2 regions of the Pseudoxanthomonas sp. JBR18 genome follow, and region 1 is predicted to be linked to the other one. Evidence: predicted binding sites of a transcription regulator. Region 1 holds the regulator's gene; the other holds the start of a gene.
The links. Region 1 encodes HrcA, which represses chaperone genes, less so after heat shock. Its sites were predicted from a motif close to TTNGCACTCNNNNNNNNNGAGTGCNAA; they were not measured.
Positions count from the first base shown of each region.

Region 2: the regulator HrcA is predicted to act here: its motif matches at 3,671-3,697, upstream of rpoH (RNA polymerase sigma factor RpoH).

Region 1 is NZ_CP116339.1:3,608,104-3,617,866, reverse strand. Features, by position in the region: partial or broken gene PJ250_RS16460 (prephenate dehydrogenase) at 1-710, opposite strand, end outside; gene PJ250_RS16455 (hypothetical protein) at 773-1,279, opposite strand; gene PJ250_RS16450 (cation:proton antiporter) at 1,478-2,752, shown strand; gene dnaJ (molecular chaperone DnaJ) at 2,820-3,950, opposite strand; gene dnaK (molecular chaperone DnaK) at 4,097-6,025, opposite strand; gene grpE (nucleotide exchange factor GrpE) at 6,172-6,699, opposite strand; gene hrcA (heat-inducible transcriptional repressor HrcA) at 6,746-7,816, opposite strand; gene recN (DNA repair protein RecN) at 7,908-9,575, shown strand; gene fur (ferric iron uptake transcriptional regulator) at 9,640-9,763, opposite strand, start outside.
Region 2 is NZ_CP116339.1:475,918-485,680, forward strand. Features, by position in the region: gene PJ250_RS02335 (primosomal protein N') at 1-1,078, shown strand, start outside; gene PJ250_RS02340 (NAD(P)/FAD-dependent oxidoreductase) at 1,236-2,555, shown strand; gene rpoH (RNA polymerase sigma factor RpoH) at 2,779-3,660, opposite strand; gene gndA (NADP-dependent phosphogluconate dehydrogenase) at 4,108-5,517, shown strand; gene PJ250_RS02355 (endonuclease/exonuclease/phosphatase family protein) at 5,670-6,563, shown strand; gene PJ250_RS02360 (sensor domain-containing diguanylate cyclase) at 6,689-8,314, shown strand; gene PJ250_RS02365 (hypothetical protein) at 8,386-8,613, opposite strand; gene pip (prolyl aminopeptidase) at 8,677-9,633, opposite strand.

The DNA.
Region 1 (9,763 bases):
AGCGTCTCAAGGGCCGGCCCGACGTGCGGATTACCGAACTGGATGTCCTCGTAGATCGCAGGGTTGAGCGAGAGGATGCGCGCGATCATCGCCCCGTCCATCTCGAAGGATGCAGAGCGATACGGGAACAGCTCGGCCCAGGTGCCCACCTCCGGCGCCAGCCGCCGCAGCGCACCGGCCTGGGCCAGGTGGCCGGCATGGACCATGGCCTGGACCACGGCCATGACCTGGTCGTGGTGCTCGGGCGTGGTGCGTACGCACTGGGCTTCCAGCGCGTCGAGCAGGGTCTGCAGCCACGGGCGCCACGCGTCCAGGCGCGCCTCGCAGACCACCATCGGCCGGCCCTTGAGCGTGGGGGACTTGGGCGGTGCGGTCATCGGGTGCAGGCCGACCACCTCGGCCCGCGAGCGCAGCATCGCGGCCACCGGCTCGGTCTTGATCGAGGTCAGGTCCAGCCACAGCTGGCCGGACTCACGCCCGGCGGCCAGCGCCACGTAGTGCGCGATCACCTCGGCCGTGACCCGGATGGGCGCACTGAACACCAGCACCTGCGCCTGCGCCAGCAAGGCGTCGGGGGATAGCGATGCAGGATCGGACGGGTCATGCCCGATCACCCGCAGCCCCATGTGGCGCTCCAGGAAACGCGCGAGCCAGCGGCCGTAGGCGCCAGCGCTGCCGACGATGCCGACGACGGGAGAAGAGCTGTGCATACTGCGCGATCATGTCCAAAGAGCAGCGCGCATTGTAGGCAAGCGCGGGCCCGCAGGCGGCCTCAGCGATTGACGCCCATCCAGTTGATGCTCTGCGAACCGGTGATCATGACGCGTCCGCGGCGCTTGATCACCGTGTCGGTCGAGCGTGACGACATCCCGAGCATGCCGATGTACAAGGTGCTGCGGGTCTTGACGATGGCCCGAGAGCCATCGGGCGCCACGTCCACCGACACAATGGTCTGACTGGAATCGGGTTTGAAGCGGCCACCGCTGCGTGCGCGCAGCTGGGCCATCTGGCCGATCAATTGGGTAATGCCATCGCACGTTTCCTCGCGATCCTGCTGCATCTGCCGCGAGCGGCCCTCGATCCACACTGTCCCGCGCTGAAGGTAGTCCTCCGACATCATCGCGCACAGTGCCGGCGCATCCAACGCCTCCCCCGCTTCCATCTGCGCCACATAGAACGCCTGCACATCGGCCTCGGTCAATGTGTCGCGCCCGAACCACAGCCAATACGCCACGCCGGCCGCAATGGCCAGCACGCCCAACATCGCGAGTGTTCGCACCTTTGACTCCCCCTGTGACGTCCCTGTTCCCGGCGCCTTGCACGCCGGGGGCATCTCGATCCAACGCCTCAGATCATGCCCAATGTCGGCGCCCTCGCCAAGCACGCCGCAAGGGGCCAGCGCGACGCGCACGATGGGCTTACCGCAGCGCGGGCCACTCGGCGACAATGGATGCCAGCTCGCTGCCCCAGGATCGCCATGTTCGAGATCGCCGTCGTCTTCCTGGTCGTGACCGCGTTGATGGCCTACGTCAACCGCCGCTTCATCGGCCTGCCCGACACCATCGGCGTCATGGTGGTGGCCATGCTGGTGTCGTTCTCGCTGATTGGGCTGGACGCGCTGGGCGTGGCGACCTTCCGCGAGCACGCGACCGCGTTGCTGCGCTCGGTCGACTTCAGCGAGGTGCTGATGCAGGGCATGCTCTCGATGCTGCTGTTCGCCGGCGCGCTGCACGTGGACCTGAGCGAACTGCACAACTATCGCTGGCAGGTGGGCCTGCTGGCGGTCGGCGGCACGCTGGTCTCCACGATCATCGTGGCCTACGGGCTGTACTGGTTGCTGCCGATGCTGGGCCTGCCGCTGGCGCTGCCGTGGTGCCTGGTCTTCGGCGCCTTGATTTCCCCGACCGACCCGATCGCGGTGATGGGCATCCTCAAGTCGGCCCGCGCGCCCAAGAGCCTGGAGCTGGTGATCTCCGGCGAGTCGCTGTTCAACGACGGCGTGGGCGTGGTGCTGTTCGTGCTGCTGCTCGAGGCGGCCTCCATGGGCGATACCCCGGGTGCCGGCGAGGTCGCCAAGCTGGCCGTGCACGAGGTCGGCGGCGGCCTGCTGCTGGGCGGCATCCTGGGATATGCGACCTACCGCCTGCTCAAGAGCATCGACAGCTACCAGGAAGAAGTCCTGATCACCCTGGCCGCGGTGCTGGGTGGCTACGCGTTGGCCAACCGCCTGCATGTGTCCGGGCCGCTGGCGATGGTCGTGGCCGGGCTGATCGTCGGTAACCGCGGGCGGCGCCTGGGCATGTCCGATACCACGCGCAAGTACCACGACCTGTTCTGGGCGCTGCTCGACTCGATCCTCAATGCCGTGCTGTTCGTGCTCATCGGCCTGGAAGTGCTGGTGGTTCCCTTCAGCCTGGCCCTGCTGGGCGCGGCCGCGCTGACCATCGCGGTCACCCTGCTGGCGCGGCTGGTGGCAGTCGGCACGCCGATCGCGGTGCTGCGCAGCGGGTTCGGCCTGCCGCGCGGGTCATGGAAGGTGCTGACCTGGGGTGGACTGCGCGGTGGCATCTCGGTGGCGCTGGTGTTGTCGCTGCCGGCCGGCGAGACCCGCGACATGCTGCTGGGCATCACCTATGTCGTGGTGGTGTTCTCGATCCTGGTCCAGGGACTGACCATCGGCCGGGTCGCGCGCAGCCTGCCGATCAGCCAGGCGCCGCCACGGCCTGACGCGAGCGATCCACACGCGCACTGAATCCAGACATGAAAAAGCCGGCTCGCGCCGGCTCTTCATGTTGCCTCGAAGCCTGTCCCAAGTGCCCTCAGGACGTCATCCGGTCCCAAAAGCCCTTGACCCCGTCCAGGAACGTGGCCGACTTGGGCGAGTGCTTGCGCGCGTCGTCGCCCCCGAAGGTGGCCTCGAACTCCGCCAGCAATTCGCGCTGACGCGCGGTGAGGTTCACCGGCGTCTCCACCACGACCTTGCAGAACAGGTCGCCGGTGGAACGGCTGCGCACCGACCGCACGCCCTTGCCGCGCAGACGGAAGAGCTTGCCGGTCTGGGTCTCGGCCGGAACGCGGATCTCCGCCTCGCCGCCCAGGGTCGGCACACGCACCGTATCACCCAAGGCCGCCTGCGAAATGCGGATCGGCACGTCGCAGTGCAGGTCGTCGCCGTCGCGCTGGAAGATCTCGTGCTCGCGCACGCGCACTTCCACGTACAGGTCACCGGCCGGCGTGCCCGCCGGACCGGCTTCGCCCTCGCCCGCCAAGCGGATCCGGTCACCGGTATCCACGCCCGCCGGGATCTTGACCGACAGCACCCGCTCCTCCTCCACGCGACCGGCGCCATGGCAGGTCCCGCAGGGGTTACGGATGACCTGGCCGCGGCCTTCGCAATGCGGGCAGGCCTGCTGCATGGTGAAGATGCCGCGCTGCATGCGCACCTGGCCGCGCCCGGCGCAGGTGGTGCAGGTCTCGGTCTTGCCATCTTCCGAACCGCTGCCGTGGCAGGGCTCACAAGCGGCCATGGTCGGGATCTCGATGCGCTTGTCCACGCCGGCCACGGCTTCTTCCAGGTCCAGCTCCATCACGTAGCCGATGTCCGCGCCACGCCGGGCCGCGCGCGCGCCGCCTCCACCGAAGATGTTGCCGAAGATGTCCCCGAAGATATCGCCCATGTCCGGGCCGCCGAAGCCGGCGCCAGGACCGCCACCGCCCATGCCGTGCTCGAAAGCGGCGTGGCCATGCTGGTCGTAGAGGCGACGCTTGCCGCCGTCGGACAGGACCTCGTAGGCCTCCTTGCACTCCTTGAAGGACACCTCGGCGGTGGCATCGCCTGGGTTGCGATCAGGGTGGAACTTCATCGCGCAACGACGATAGGCCTTCTTCAGCTCCTCGTCGCTGGCGTTGCGGGCGACGCCCAGAACCTCGTAGTAGTCGCGTTTGCTCATTGCCGGATGCAGCCTGCGTTGAATGGGGAATCATGGCATCGACGCCGGGCCTTCGAAGGCCTGCGGCGGGCGGTGCCGGAAACGCCGGAGGAGCGGAGCCGTAGCCCCGCTCCTCCATGCGTTCCTATTGCAGCATCGGGCTGCGCTTACTTCTTGTCGTCCTTGACCTCGGTGAACTCCGCATCCACCACGTCGTCGGTCGCGCGGTTGGCCTGCTCGGCGCCGCCCTCGGCACCCGGCGCACCGCCCTGCTCGCCCGCCGCGGCGGCGGCGTAAAGCGACTGGCCGGCTTCTTCCAGCGCCTTGGATTTGGCCTCGATCTGGGCCTTGTCGTCGCCCTTCATCGCGGTTTCCAGTTCACCCAGCGCGGCTTCGACCTTGCCGATCACATCGCCGCCGACCTTGGAGCCATGCTCGGTGATCGCGGTACGGGTGGCGTGGATCAGGCCATCGGCCTGGTTGCGGGCCACGACCAGTTCCTGGAACTTCTTGTCCTCGTCGCGATGCGCCTCGGCGTCGGCGACCATCCGCTGGATCTCGTCGTCCGACAGGCCCGAACCGGCCTTGATCTCGACCTTCTGCTCCTTGCCGGTCTTCTTGTCCTTGGCGGTCACGTGGACGATGCCGTTGGCGTCGATGTCGAAGGACACCTCCACCTGCGGCATGCCGCGCGGCGCCGGGTCGATGCCCGACAGGTCGAAGCGAGCCAGCGACTTGTTGAAGCGAGCCTGCTCGCGCTCACCCTGCAACACATGCACGGTCACGGCCGACTGGTTGTCCTCGGCGGTGGAGAAGGTCTGCGAGGCCTTGGTCGGCACCGTGGTGTTCTTCTCGATGATCTTGGTGAATACGCCACCCAGGGTCTCGATGCCCAGCGACAGCGGGGTCACGTCCAGCAGCAGCACGTCCTTGACGTCACCGGCCAGCACGCCGCCCTGGATCGCGGCGCCCAGCGCCACGGCCTCATCAGGATTGACGTCCTTGCGCGGCTCCTTGCCGAAGAATTCGGCCACGGCCGCCTGCACCTTGGGCATGCGGGTCTGGCCACCGACCAGGATCACCTCGCCGATGTCGCTGGCACGCAAGCCGGCATCGTTGAGCGCGGTGCGGCACGGCTCGATCGACTTCTTGATCAGGTCCTCGACCAGGGCTTCGAGCTTGGCGCGGGTCAGCTTGATGTTCAGATGCTTCGGACCGGAGGCATCGGCGGTCACGTACGGCAGGTTGACCTCGGTCTGCTGCGAGGAGGAGAGCTCGATCTTGGCGCGCTCGGCGGCGTCCTTCAGGCGCTGCAGAGCCAGCGGGTCCTTGTGCAGGTCGATGCCCTGGTCCTTGTTGAACTCGTCGACCAGATAGTCGATGACGCGCGCGTCGAAGTCCTCGCCACCCAGGAAGGTGTCGCCGTTGGTGGCCAGCACTTCGAACTGCTTCTCCCCGTCGACGTTGGCGATCTCGATGATCGACACGTCGAAGGTGCCGCCGCCCAGGTCGTAGACCACGATCTTGCGGTCCTGCGAATCGCCCTTGTCCAGGCCGTAAGCCAGGGCCGCGGCGGTGGGCTCGTTGATGATGCGCTTGACGTCCAGGCCGGCGATCTTACCGGCGTCCTTGGTCGCCTGGCGCTGGCTGTCGTTGAAGTACGCCGGCACAGTGATGACCGCCTCGGTGACGGTCTCGCCCAGGAAGGCCTCGGCGGTCTTCTTCATCTTCTCCAGCACGCGGGCGGAGATTTCCTGCGGGGCCATCTTCTTGCCGTCGGCGGTGGCCACCCAGGCGTCGCCGTTGTCATGGGCCAGGATGCCGTAAGGCACCAGGTCCAGGTCCTTCTTGACTTCCGCGTCGGTGAACTTGCGGCCGATCAGACGCTTGACCGCGTAGAAGGTGTTCTTGGGGTTGGTCACGGCCTGGCGCTTGGCCGAGGCACCGACCAGCACTTCGCCGTCCTTGGTGTAGGCGACGATGGAGGGCGTGGTGCGATCGCCTTCCGAGTTCTCGATGACGCGGGCCTTGCCGCCTTCCATGATCGCCACGCACGAATTGGTCGTGCCGAGGTCGATGCCGATGATCTTGCCCATGGTGATTACTCCGTAAAAGCGAAGGTTTGTCGGGTTGGGGCCGGGTGCGTGCCCGGCCGATGAACCAGATATAAGGACGCTGTGACGCGCTTCAAGCGCTCGTGGAACACAAATTTCCGGCCGCCCTGCGGCCGCTCAGTGCCCGCTCAGTCGTGACGCGCGACGACCACCAGCGCAGGACGCAGCAGACGGTCGTTGAGCAGGTAACCTTTCTGGAACACCTGGATCACGCTGCCCGGGGCCGCGCCGTTGGGCTCGGCCTGGCTGATGGCCTGGTGGTGTTCCGGGTTGAACGGCTGGCCCATCGGGTCCAGCACGGTCAGGCCGTTGTCGTCGGCCACCTTGAGCAGCTGCTTCTGGGTCAGTTCCAGGCCCTCGCGCAGTGGGCTGGGTTCGGTGCCGGCGGCCAGCAGGCCGGCGTCCAGGCTGTCGAAGACCGGCATCAACTGGCCCAGCAGCTTTTCATTGGCGAAGCGGCGCGCTTGCTCCACGTCGCGGGCCACGCGCTTGCGCTGGTTCTCCAGGTCGGCACGATCCAGCAGGACCGAGGCACGGACCTGGTCCAGCTCGTTGCGCAGGGTTTCCAGCTCGGCCTGCAGCAGCGCCTCGGTGGTCTGCTCGGCGGAGGTGGTGTCGGCCGTCGGCTGGCCGTCGGTGTATTCGTTTGCAGTCATGCTCCAGATCCGTCGTTGGCGGGGGTTGGTCCGCCGCAAGGCCCAGCTATGGGGCCGGCGTGGACGGATTCAAGTCATCCCCGGGACGCAGCATTGCCGCGCCGAGCGCATCGGCGGCCGCCTGGACCACCGGAATCACCGTCTGGTACGCCATCCGCGTGGGCCCGATCACGCCCAGCACGCCCAGGACCTGACCACTGGCCCGGTACGGCGCGGCGACCAATGACATGCCATCCAGCGGCGCCAGGCCGGTTTCCTCGCCGATGAAGATGCGCACGCCCGGGGCACTGATCGTGCGTTCGAGCAGTTGCAGGATCTCGCGCTTGCGGGCGAAGGCCTCGAACAGTTCGCGCAGGCGGTCCAGGTCGGACAGGTCCTGCACGCCCATCAACCGGGTCTGGCCGGCCAGCACCATGTCGTCGTCGGACGGCACCAGGGCGTGTTCGGCCAGTTCCACGGTATGGGCCAGCAGGCCTTCCATCTCCGAGCGGGCCGCACGCAATTCGCGCAGCAGCGTGGCCCGGATCTCGGAAATCGGCCGCCCGGCGAAATGCGCGTTCAGGTAATTGGCCACCCGCTCCAGCTCGGACGGGTCGTACAGCCGGCGCGGCTCGATCACCCGGTTCTGCACGTCGTTGTCGGCGAAGACCAAGATGGCCAGCACCCGGCGCCCGTCCAGCGGCACAAAGTCGATATGCCGGAACGCGAACTGCTCGCGCTTGGGCGCCCCAACCACGCCGACGAAGTGGGTCATGGCCGACAGCAGCTCGGAGGCATTGCCCAGCAGGGCCTGGGTACCGGTGCCGGACGGCAGCTCGGCACGCAGGCGGGCGACCTCGCGCTCGGCCAGCGGCTGCATCTGCACCAGGCTGTCCACGAAGACCCGGTAACCCTGCGCGGTCGGCACCCGGCCGGCGGAGGTGTGCGGCGAGCTGAGCAGGCCGGCATCTTCCAGGTCGGCCAGGATGTTGCGGATGGTGGCCGGACTCACGTCCAGGCCCGAATGCCGGGCCAGCGTGCGCGAGCCGACCGGCTCGCCGTCATGGATGTAGCGGGCGATCAGCGTGCGCAGCAGTTGCCGTGCACGCGCATCCAGTTCTGGCCGTCGGGAACTCATGGCCGATAGATAACGGCCCGGACCGGGGTTTGCAACTGCCCGCGCACGGTCTCAGCACGTGCGCCGCCAGGCCCTACAATGCCGGCCGCATATGCTCAGACATCTCACCATCAAGGACTTCGCCGTGGTCCGCGCCACGGACCTGGAATTCGGCCCCGGCATGACGGTGATTTCCGGCGAGACCGGCGCCGGCAAGTCGCTGCTGGTCGACGCCCTCGGGTTCCTGTCCGGCCTGCGCGCCGATGCCGGCGTGGTGCGCCACGGCGCCCAGCGTGCCGAACTGTCGGCCGAATTCGAGCTGCCGCCCAAGTCCCCTGCCCTGGCCTGGCTGGTCGAACACGCTCTGGACGAGGCCGGCGCCTGCCAGCTGCGCCGCGTGTTGCGTGCCGACGGCGGCTCTCGCAGCTGGATCAACGGCCGCAGCGTGACCCTTTCGCAGTTGAGCGAACTGGCTGGGCTGCTGGTGGAGATCCACGGCCAGCACGAACACCAGGCCCTGCTCTCCAGGCCGCGCCAACTCGCCCTGCTGGACGCCTTCGCCAACTGCCAGCCGCAGGCCGAGGCCGTGCGCCGCGCCGCCGCGGCCTGGAGCCAGCGCCTGGACGAACGCGAGCGACTGACCGCCCAGGGCGACGTCTCCGACCGGTTGAATTACCTGCAGCACCAGCTCGACGAGCTCCGCGCCGAGGACCTGGGCCCCGAGTCGATCGAGGCCCTGGTGGCCACGCATCGTCGGCAGGCGCATGCCGCCACCTTGATCCAGGCCTGCGACGACAGTCTGGGCAGGTTGTCCGGCGAGGATGCGCCCTCGGCCAGCCAGCTGTTGCTGCAGACCCGCGGCGAGCTGGCCCGCGCGGCCAGCCACGAACCGCGCCTGGGCGAGGTCGATGCCCTGCTGGACAGCGCCCAGATCCAGCTGGAGGAGGCGCTGGGCCTGCTCAACCAGATCCGCGACGACCTGGACGTGGACCCGGACCAGTTCGAACAGGCCGAGCGTCGCCTGACCCGCCTGCACGACTTGGCGCGCAAGCACCGGGTCACGCCGGAACAACTCGACGAGGTGGCGAGCCGGATCGAGCAGGAACTCGAAAGCCTGCGGGGCGCCGGCGAGCGCCTGGCCGGCCTGAACGCCGAGATCGAAGCCGCCCGCCAGGCCTGGAAGACCGCCGCCGCCGCACTCACCAAGGTCCGCACCAAGGCCGCCGCGGCGCTGGCAAAACAGACCAGCGCCCTGATCGGCGAACTGGGCATGGGCGGCGGCAAACTCGACGTGCTGCTCGAACCGGTCGACACCGAGCGCCCCGACCCACAGGGCGCCGAGCGGGTCGAACTGCTGGTGGCGGCCAACGCCGGCCAGCCGGCGCGCCCGCTGCGCAAGGTCGCCTCCGGCGGTGAACTCTCACGTATCTCGCTGGCCATCGAAGTGGCCGCACTGGGCTCGGACGCGGTGCCGACGATGGTCTTCGACGAGGTCGATTCCGGCATCGGCGGCGCGGTGGCCGACATCGTCGGCAAGAAGCTGCGCGACCTGGGCCGCCAGCGCCAGGTGCTGTGCGTGACCCACCAGCCACAGGTGGCCGCGCAGGGCCACGCCCACTACCGGGTCAGCAAGGCGCCGGTCGAGGGCATGACCCAGTCCTCGGTCGAATCTTTGGATGCGCCGGCGCGCCGCGAGGAACTGGCACGCATGCTCGGCGGGGTGCAGGTCAGCGCCGAAGCCCGCGCCGCGGCCGGCAAGCTGCTCGAAGCCATCGACTGACGCCTCGGGCACCATGCAAAAAGGCCGGGATCTCCCGGCCTTTTTTGCGTTCACGGCGGTGGGCTTACTTGCGCTTCTTGCGCACGTAGAGCACCAGCGAGTGCTCCTCGATCTCGTAGCCGTGCTCGGCGGCGATCTTCTCCTGCAGGGCCTCGATCTCCTCGCTGGAGAACTCGATGACCTTGCCC
Region 2 (9,763 bases), 1.5 Mb from region 1:
CTACGCGCACTTGCGCCTGACCACGCGCGCGGGCGATGCCAAGGCCCCCAACGTGCGCGTGATCGACGTGCGCAAGCGCCCGCTGGCGGCCGGACTCTCCCCCGAGACCCTGGGCGCGATCGCCGCCCAGCTGCAGGCCGGCGGCCAGGTGCTGGTGTTCAAGAACCGCCGCGGCTACGCGCCGGTGCTGCTGTGCCACGACTGCGGCTGGACCGCGCACTGCCATCGCTGCGACGCGCCGATGACCGTGCATGCGGCCGGCCGGCGTCTGCAGTGTCATCACTGCGGCCACCGCCAGGCGGCACCGCCGGCCTGTCCTGACTGCGGCGGGCTGGCGCTGCAGCCGCAGGGCGTGGGCACCGAGCGCCTGGAGGAACTGCTCGCCGATAGCTTCCCCCAGGTGCCGGTGCTGCGCATCGACCGCTCCACCACCGCACGCAAGGACGCGCTGGAGCAAGCGTTCGCCACGCTGGGCGACGGGCCAGGCATCCTGGTCGGCACCCAGATCCTGGCCAAGGGCCACGACCTGCCGCTGCTGACCCTGGTGGTGGTGGTGGGCGTGGACGAAGGCCTGTTCTCGGCCGACTTCCGCGCGGGGGAGAAGCTGGCGCAGTTGCTGATCCAGGTCGCTGGCCGCGCCGGTCGCGCCGCGCGCCCCGGGCAGGTCTGGCTGCAGACCCACCATCCGGGCCATCCGCTGCTGGAAACCCTTCTGTCCGGCGGCTACCGCGCGCTGGCCGACGCCGAGCTGCTGGACCGCCAGGCGGCCGGGTTTCCGCCGTTCGCTCACCTGGCGATGTTCCGCGCCGAAGCAAAACAGGTCGAGCACGTGCAGGCGTTCCTGCGCGCGGCCCGTGCCGCGCTGGCCAGCTTCGACGCGAGCGTCGAGCTGCACGGCCCGATGCCGGCGCCCATGCCGCGCCGGGCGGGGTTCCAACGCATGCAACTGCTGCTGTCCACAGCGCAACGCCCGCGCCTGCACGCGGCGCTGCAGGCGGCCCTGCCGGTGATCGACGCGCTGCCCGAGGCGCGGCGCGTGCGCTGGTCGTTGGACGTGGATCCCACGGACCTGTACTGAATCCGCGGCGGACACGCCGATGAGGGGATCTCATCAAAAAGTCGAATTGACGTGACGGCTCGCGCGGGTGCGGCATGACAGAATCCTGGGTATCGCGCGACAGGCTGAGCACACGCCCGGCGCCGCCAATGCTTTTCCAACTGCACCCCTCCCTCCCATGTCAGCTTCCACACACCATCTGGTCATTGTCGGCGGCGGTTTCGCCGGCCTGTGGGCCGCGCGCGCGCTCGACAACGCACCCGTGCGCATCACCCTGATCGACCGCCACAACCACCACCTGTTCCAGCCGCTGCTATACCAGGTCGCCACCGCCGGCTTGTCCGCGCCGGATATCGCCGCGCCACTGCGCCACATCCTCAGCGCCCAGCGCAACATCGAGGTCCAACTGGGCGAGGTCACCCATGTCGTTCCCGAGGCGCGCACGGTGGAACTGTCCGATGGCACCGTGATCGGCTACGACACGCTGATCCTGGCCACCGGCGCGGGCCACGCGTATTTCGGCAATGACCAGTGGGCCGAGCACGCGCCCGGCCTGAAGACCCTGGACGATGCCCTGCGCCTGCGCCGCGAGATGCTGGTCGCCTTCGAGCGTGCCGAGGCGGAGACCGACCCGGTCAAGCGCGCGGCCTGGCTGCACTTCGCCATCGTCGGCGGTGGCCCGACCGGCGTTGAGCTGGCCGGCACCCTGGCCGAGATCGCGCGTCACACGCTGAAGGACGAGTTCCGCCACATCGACCCGCGCGATGCGCGCGTGCGCCTGATCGAGGCCGGTCCGCGGGTGCTGCCCTCCTTCCCCGAGGACCTCACCGACAAGGCGCACGCGCAGCTGGAAAAGCTGGGCGTGGACGTCTGCACCGGCACGCCGGTCACGCACATCGACGAGCATGGCTACAAGCTCGGTGAGACGTTCTTCGCCGCGCGTACCGTGGTGTGGGCGGCGGGCGTGGCGGCCTCACCGCTGGCACGCTGCCTGGGCGTTCCACTGGACCGGGCCGGCCGCGTGCTGGTGCAGCCGGACCTGAGCGTGCCGGGCTACCCGGACATCTTCGTCGGCGGCGACCTGGCGGCGATCCAGCAGGCCAACGGCAAGCCGGTGCCCGGCGTGGCGCCAGCCGCCAAGCAGATGGGCAAGCACATCGCCAAGACGCTGCGCCAGCGGCTGGCCGGCAAGCCCGCGACGCCGTTCAAGTACAGCGACTTCGGCAACCTGGCCACCATCGGCCGCATGGCCGCCATCGTGCACCTGGGCAGGTTCAAGCTGTCGGGCCCGCTGGCCTGGTGGTTCTGGCTGGCCGCCCACGTGTACTTCCTGATCGGCTTCCGCAACCGCTTCGTGGTCCTGGTCAACTGGGCCATGGCCTACATCAGTTACCAGCGCGCCGCGCGCATCATCTTCGGCAGCGCGCCGAAGGAAAAGGTGCCCGACGACCATGGCGCCCAGGATCCCGTCGCCGAACAGCGCCGCGCCGCAGGCTGACCGGGCCGGCCGTGCCGGGATCGATCGTGCCGGGATCACGCAACCGCGCAGGGAAGCGCTTGCGCCGTTGTTCTCTTATGGCGGCCTCGGCCGCTCCCCATCACCGCCCCCATCGACGCGGCGTGGACCGGCCCCTCCGACACGTCCAGGGTCAGGGTGCGCAAGACCAATAAAAAACCCCGCCTGAGCGGGGTTCTTGTGCGTACTTTCCGGGCTGCCGGAATCAGGCCGCGAACAGCGCCTTCATCTTCTTGAGCGCGTTGGCCTCGATCTGGCGAATGCGCTCGGCGGAGACGCCGTACTCGTCTGCCAGTTCCTGCAGGGTGACCTTGTTGTCATCGTCCAGCCAGCGGCGGGCGACGATGTCGCGCGAACGCTGATCCAGGTTGGCCATGCCCTCGCGCAACAGTTCGAGCTGGCTGCCCTCGCTGTCGGCGCGCTCATAGGCCTGCGACGGATCTTCCTCACCCGCCACCAGGTAGTGGGCAGGCGACGGTGGCGCAGAGCGCTCCTCGTCCTCGTCGGCCGGGGCGTCGAAACCGATATCGCGACCGGACAGGCGCGACTCCATCTCGACCACTTCGCGCTCGGAGACGTTGAGGTCCTTGGCCACGGCGCTGACTTCGGCCGCGTTCATCCAGCCCAGGCGGGTCTTGGACTTGCGCAGATTGAAGAACAGCTTGCGCTGGGCCTTGGTCGTGGCGACCTTGACGATGCGCCAGTTCTTGAGGATGAACTCGTGCATCTCGGCGCGGATCCAGTGCACCGCGAAGGACACCAGGCGCACGCCCATGTCCGGGTCGAAGCGCTTGACGGCCTTCATCAGGCCGATGTTGCCTTCCTGGATGAGGTCGCCCAGCTGCAGGCCGTAGCCGCTGTAGCCACGGGCCACGTGCACGACGAAGCGCAGATGCGAGTGCACCAGTTCACGGGCGGCATCGAGGTCGTTGTCGTCGCGGAAGCGGTGCGCCAGCTCCTGCTCCTCATCGACCGTGAGCACCGGGATCTGGTGCACGGCGCCGATGTAGGCGTCCAGCGAGCCAAGCGGGCTGGGAATCGGGAGGTTGTTGGCCACCATGGCGGTGGCTGCGGAGGTCTGGTTCATGGCAGCGATATTAGCAATGTGGAGGTTCGACTGCTAAGGCCTGGAATGGTTCCCTTCGTTCTACCAAAAGGACAATCTTCCTGGATTTTGTTGTATTGCATTCACTTTTGGAAATACGACGCAAGACCAATCCAAATTTCATTTCGAATCAATCATTTGGCCGATACGACCGGCTCCAACGAGCTGCCTGACAATGACATGCGGGTCGTCAGGGCCGCGTTCAAGAGTCGAGCGCCTGGCGTTACATCCGACGAATGGTCGCCCCGGCCTCAGCCACCGGCCTGCACGGATCAAGACATCCGTCCCCGCAGTCCGCATCAGCAATCGCCGCCCTGTCGGACGCAGCGTCCCGCCGGGCACGGGACCGGCTGACGTCACGGTACCGGCGGCCTCGCTATCATGCGCGCCCATCTCACGCGGCACGGTCGCAAGGCACCTGGAGCACACATGAGCAAGCAACCTATCGGCGTGGTCGGCATGGCGGTCATGGGCCGCAACCTGGCCCTCAATATCGCCAGCCGAGGGCATAAGGTCTCCATCTACAACCGCAGCCGCGAGAAGACCGAGGAGGTCATGGCCGACAGCCCCGACGCCGGGCTGGTACCCACCTACACCCTGCAGGAATTCGTCGACTCGCTGGAAACCCCGCGCCGCATCCTGCTGATGGTCAAGGCCGGTGCCGGCACCGACGCGGTGATCGAGGAGTTGAAGCCGCTGCTGTCCAAGGGCGACGTGCTGATCGACGGCGGCAACACCTTCTTCCAGGACACCCGCCGCCGCAACCAGGAACTGGCCGACGCCGGCTTCCACTTCATCGGCACCGGCGTGTCCGGCGGCGAGGAAGGCGCGCTCAAGGGGCCATCGATCATGCCGGGCGGTCCCAAGGACGCCTATGAGCTGGTCGCGCCGATCCTGACCGAGATCGCGGCCAAGGCCGAGGACGGCACGCCGTGCGTGACCTACGTCGGTCCCGATGGCGCCGGCCACTACGTCAAGATGGTCCACAACGGCATCGAGTACGGCGACATGCAGCTGATCTCGGAGAGCTATGCGGTGCTCAAGCAGGCGCTGGGCCTGTCCAACGCCGAGCTGGCCGATATCTATACCCAGTGGAACGAAGGCGAGCTGGACAGCTACCTGATCGAGATCACCTCCAGGATCTTCCGCAAGCGCGATGACAGGACCGATGCCGACCTGGTCGACATGGTCCTGGACCGCGCCGCGCAGAAGGGCACCGGCAAGTGGACCAGCCAGAGCGCGCTGGACTTAGGCATTCCGCTGCCGCTGATCACCGAATCGGTGTTCGCCCGCATCGTGTCCTCGCTCAAGGACGAACGTGTGGCGGCGGCCAAGGTGCTGGCCGGGCCGGACGCGCCTGCGTTCGACGGCGACAAGGCCGCCTTCATCGAAGCGGTGCGCAAGGCGCTGTACCTGAGCAAGATCGTGTCCTACGCGCAGGGCTTCGCGCAGATGCGCGCGGCCTCGGACGAGTACGACTGGAACCTGCAGTACGGCGAGATCGCCAAGATCTTCCGCGCCGGCTGCATCATCCGCGCGCGCTTCCTGCAGAAGATCACCGAGGCCTATGCCCGCGACGACAAGCTGGCCAACCTGCTGCTGGACCCGTACTTCCAGAAGATCGCCGCCGATTACCAGGGCGCCTTGCGCGAGGTGGTGGGCACCGCAGTGAAGCTGGGTATCGCCGTGCCCTGCTTCGCCTCGGCCATCGCCTACTACGACAGCTACCGCAGCGCGCGCCTGCCGGCCAACCTGCTGCAGGCCCAGCGGGACTTCTTCGGTGCGCACACCTTCGAGCGCACCGATGCCGAAGGCAGCTTCCACGCTGATTGGAACTGATCGCCTGGGACCGGCCAAAGGTGTGATTCAAATCACATATTTGGCCGGTTCTGGCGCCCAATCACGTCTGGCGTGCGACCAATGTTGTGTTTCGGTCTGACGACATTTGCCTGAACATTGCATTCAGCAAATGTATTCACGCCGGAATCACGATGTCCCTGTTGCTTCGCTTATTGACCTCGCAGACGCGTCGACGCCGCCTGCGCCTGCTGTTGCTGGTCCTGGCCGCGCTGCCAGCGGCCTCGGTCCTGGCATCGCCCACGACGTTGAAGGTCATGACATTCAATGTCCGCACGCCGGTCGACACCGATGACAACCGTTGGGAGAACCGCCGCGATGTGATGGCCACGGTGCTGCGCACGCAGGCACCGGACGTGATCGGCACTCAGGAGTTGGTCAAGCGACAGGCCGATGACCTGATCGCCCGCCTGCCGCAGTACGCCTGGTTCGGCCAGGGCCGACGCGGCGGAGAAGATGATGAGCACATGGGCGTGTTCTACCGCACCGATCGCCTGCGCGTGCTCCAGTCCGGCGATTTCTGGCTGTCCGATACCCCGCAGGTGCCCGGCAGCATCAGCTGGGGGCATCCGCTTCCGCGCATGGTGACCTGGGCGCGCTTCCAGCGGATTGCCGACGGCGCGACGTTCACCCTCTACGACACCCATCTGCCCTATCGCGATGAGGACGAGGCCGCCCGCCTCAAGGGCGCGCGCTTGATCGCCGCGCGCCTGGAGGCGCTGCCAAAAGACGAACCGGTGATCCTGACCGGGGATTTCAACACCACGCCGGACAGCCAGGCCCATGCCGCGCTGACAGCCACGTTGCAGGATGCATGGACGGCTGCCCCGAAGCGAGCGGGCCCGGAAGGAACCTTCCACGATTTCACCGGCACGCCAGGGCGTCGGATCGACTGGATCCTGTCACGTGGGCTGGAACTCCGCTCGGTCGAAGCGATCACCTTCCACCAGGGCGCGCGCTATCCCTCGGACCATTTCCCGGTCGTGGCGGTGTTCGACCTGAAGCGCCCGCCTGCTCAGGACCACTAGCGCAACACGACGATCACGATCCGGCGGCCCCGATTTTCCCGGCGCGCGCCTCAAGTTGAGTCGAGACTGGTCGCTATCCCGGTCCAAGACTCCGCTCCTTCGGCGGGCTTAACACGCATAAGGCAATGACGTCCCACGCAGTGAAGCGCCTGGTCAGGCTGTTCCTCGCGCTGCTGCTGCTCCAGGGGCTGCTGGCCTGTGCGCCCGCCTCGCGCCCGGACGCCTACGTGGTCACCGGACATGCGGCCACAGACCAGGAAACGCCGCCCCAGTGCCGGCACCGGCACCGGCCGGACCGCACCCTGGTGACACTGCAGCCCCCGCCGGGGGGATGGCCTGGTGTTCCCCAGGCGGTGGTGGTGATGAACGTGTTCCAGGGTGAAGTGGAGATCCGCCACGACACCCGGGAGCGTTGCGGCACCCTGCAGGACGCGCGCACGCTGGACTCACGCTTCATGTCGGGGATGGGCATGGTGCTGGTGCCGGCCAAGGGCGATCTGAGTCCGATCCAGGTCGAGTTCGACCCAAGCCCCCTGCCCCTGTGGCGGCCGCTGGTCCGGCTGGGCCAGCCGGCAACGGTGCAGCGGCAGGACACCTTCCGCTTCTCGATGCGTGTCGCCTCGGTGGCGGTGATGCTGGCCCTGGTCATGTCCTCGATGCTGACCTTCCTGAGCACGCGCGAGCGCGCGTTCCTGTCCTATGCGGTCAGCTCGGCGCTGTTCGCGCTGTGGATGGCGCTGCTGTCCGGATTGTGGGCCTACCCGCGCCCCTGGCTGCCGCTCGGCGAGGCGTCCCTGCGTCTGGTGGTAGCCCTGCCCACCGCGCTGATCGGCATGACCGTGCGCATGCTCGTCCACCAGTCGGCGCCGGCGGCGCTGGCCCAGCCGCTGCGTCACGCGGCCAAGTGGCTGATGTGGCTGCTGTTCGCCTTGGCGGCCACCGCGCTGTTTTCCCCCGAAGCCTGGATCCCTGCCATGTCCATGCTGGACGAGGCGAGCTTCTACGCGCTGTGCCTGCTGCTGACGCTGCTCGCCTCATTCATCGTCTGGCGCGGGGAACGTGGCGGAATCACCACCGTGGCCTGCGTGGTGCCCTTCGTCCTGCTGGGCGTGTGGGAGTTGTGCGCGCCGCAGGCACTGGCGATCTGGAAGGTCGAGGCCATGATGCTGTGCGGGTGCTGGCTGGCCATCACCTCGAGCATGTCCCTGACCCTGCGCATGGGCAGCCTGCGCCGACAGCGCGACGAGATGCGGGCACTGGCCCAGACCGATGCACTGACCGGCTTGCATAACCGGCGTGCGGCCATGGAGACGCTTGCCGAGGCGGTCAACCAGGCCCAGCGCCAGGGCCATGCGCTGACCGTGGGCTTCCTGGACATCGACCACTTCAAGTCGATCAACGACCGCTTCGGCCACGAGACCGGAGACCAGGTCCTGCAGCATTTCGCACGCGCGCTGCGCACGGTGTTTCGCGATCAGGACTACGTGGCGCGCATGGGCGGCGAGGAATTCCTGGTCTTGCTTCCCGGCGTCGAGCCCCGTCACGCCGCCCAACGCATCCAATCCCTGGCCCCGCTGCTCAGCGGCATCGCCGCGGCGCTGGATCGCAGCGATCTGCACGTCACCGTGAGTGCCGGGGTCGCCGCACGGCGGGCCGGCGAGACCGATGCGAGCGCCCTACTGCAACGCGCCGACGCCGCCATGTATGCGGCCAAGCACGGTGGTCGCGACCGGGTCGAAGTCGCGCCCTAGCGCGCGTGGTCAATCCGGAGCGGTCCGCGCCATTGCCGCGAGAGCCCGGGGTTCGGAGCGGGATGACGGGCCTAGCTCAACCGGATCAACATGCCCCCCAGCGCCGCCGCGCACACCAGGAACACGACCCAGCCGGCGAGGCGGCGCCAGCCCAGCGAGGGCGCGGGCGGCCTTGCGCGCGGGCGCGCCAGATGGCGCGAGACCGGCCTCGCGTCACGGGGCATGGGCCGCAACACATGCCCATGCAGGGCACGCGGCCGGTCCCGGTCGGAATCGCTGCTGTTGTAGGGGTCCGTCATGGACGTCGGCTCCGGTTCCGTGGATCGAGTGGCGAATCTAGCAGGCCCGCGCCGTGCCGGACATCAGCTGTCCAGCCGGTCGGCCAACGCATCGGTGGCGCGGACCAGCGCATGGGTGATGGCCGGATCGAAGGCGCTGTGTCCGGCCAGCACCATCTCCAGGCGCGCCTCGGGCCACGCCGCCGCCAGGTCGCAGGCGGCCTTGGCCGGGCACAGCATGTCGTAACGCCCCTGCACGATCACCCCGGGCAGGTGGCGGATACGCCCGATGTCGCGCAGCAACTGATCCGGCGCCAGGAAGACATCGTGGCGAAAGTAATGCGCTTCGATCCGTGCGACCGCCAGGGCGGCGGCATCGGGCTCCGGCGCGGGAGGCACCAGCGGATCGTGCACCAGGGTCGAGGCACCATCTTCCCAGGCGTTCCAGGCGCGCGCGGCGGCCAGGCGAACCTGTGGATCGTTGCTGTCCAGGCGGCGCCAGTACGCCTCGACCAGCGCGTCGCGCTCAGCTGGCGGGATATGCGCCACGTAACGCGCCCAGCCCTCGGGAAAGACCATCCGCGCCCCACCGTCGGCCTCGTTGAACCAGTGCAGTTCCTCGCGTCGCCCCAGGAAGACGCCGCGCACGATCAGCCCGGTCACTTGCGCCGGATGGGCCTGGGCATAGGCCAGGGCCAGCGTCGATCCCCACGAACCGCCAAACACCGCCCAACGCTCGATCCCGAGCAACAGACGGATCGCCTCGATATCGGACACCAGATGCGCAGTGGTGTTGTCCTCCACGTCCGCCGTCGGGGTGGAGCCACCGCAGCCGCGCTGGTCGAACAGCACGATGCGCCAGCGCGCCGGATCGAAGAAACAGCGATGCTCGGGGATCAGCCCACCGCCGGGACCGCCATGCAGGAACACCACCGGCAGGCCATCGGGCTGACCGCACTCTTCCACGTAGAGCGTGTGCCGCCCATCCACGGCCAGCCGGTGGGTGGCATAGGGCGTGATCGGAGGATAGAGCTTGCGCATGGCGGCATCGCAACCAACGGGGCGCTCCCTTTTACCACCCGGACGCGCCCCGACAAGAAGCAGCGGCCATGACATGAGCGCTGACCCCAACGCGCATCGCGTAACGGATGACGCGCGGAAACCTTCAAGT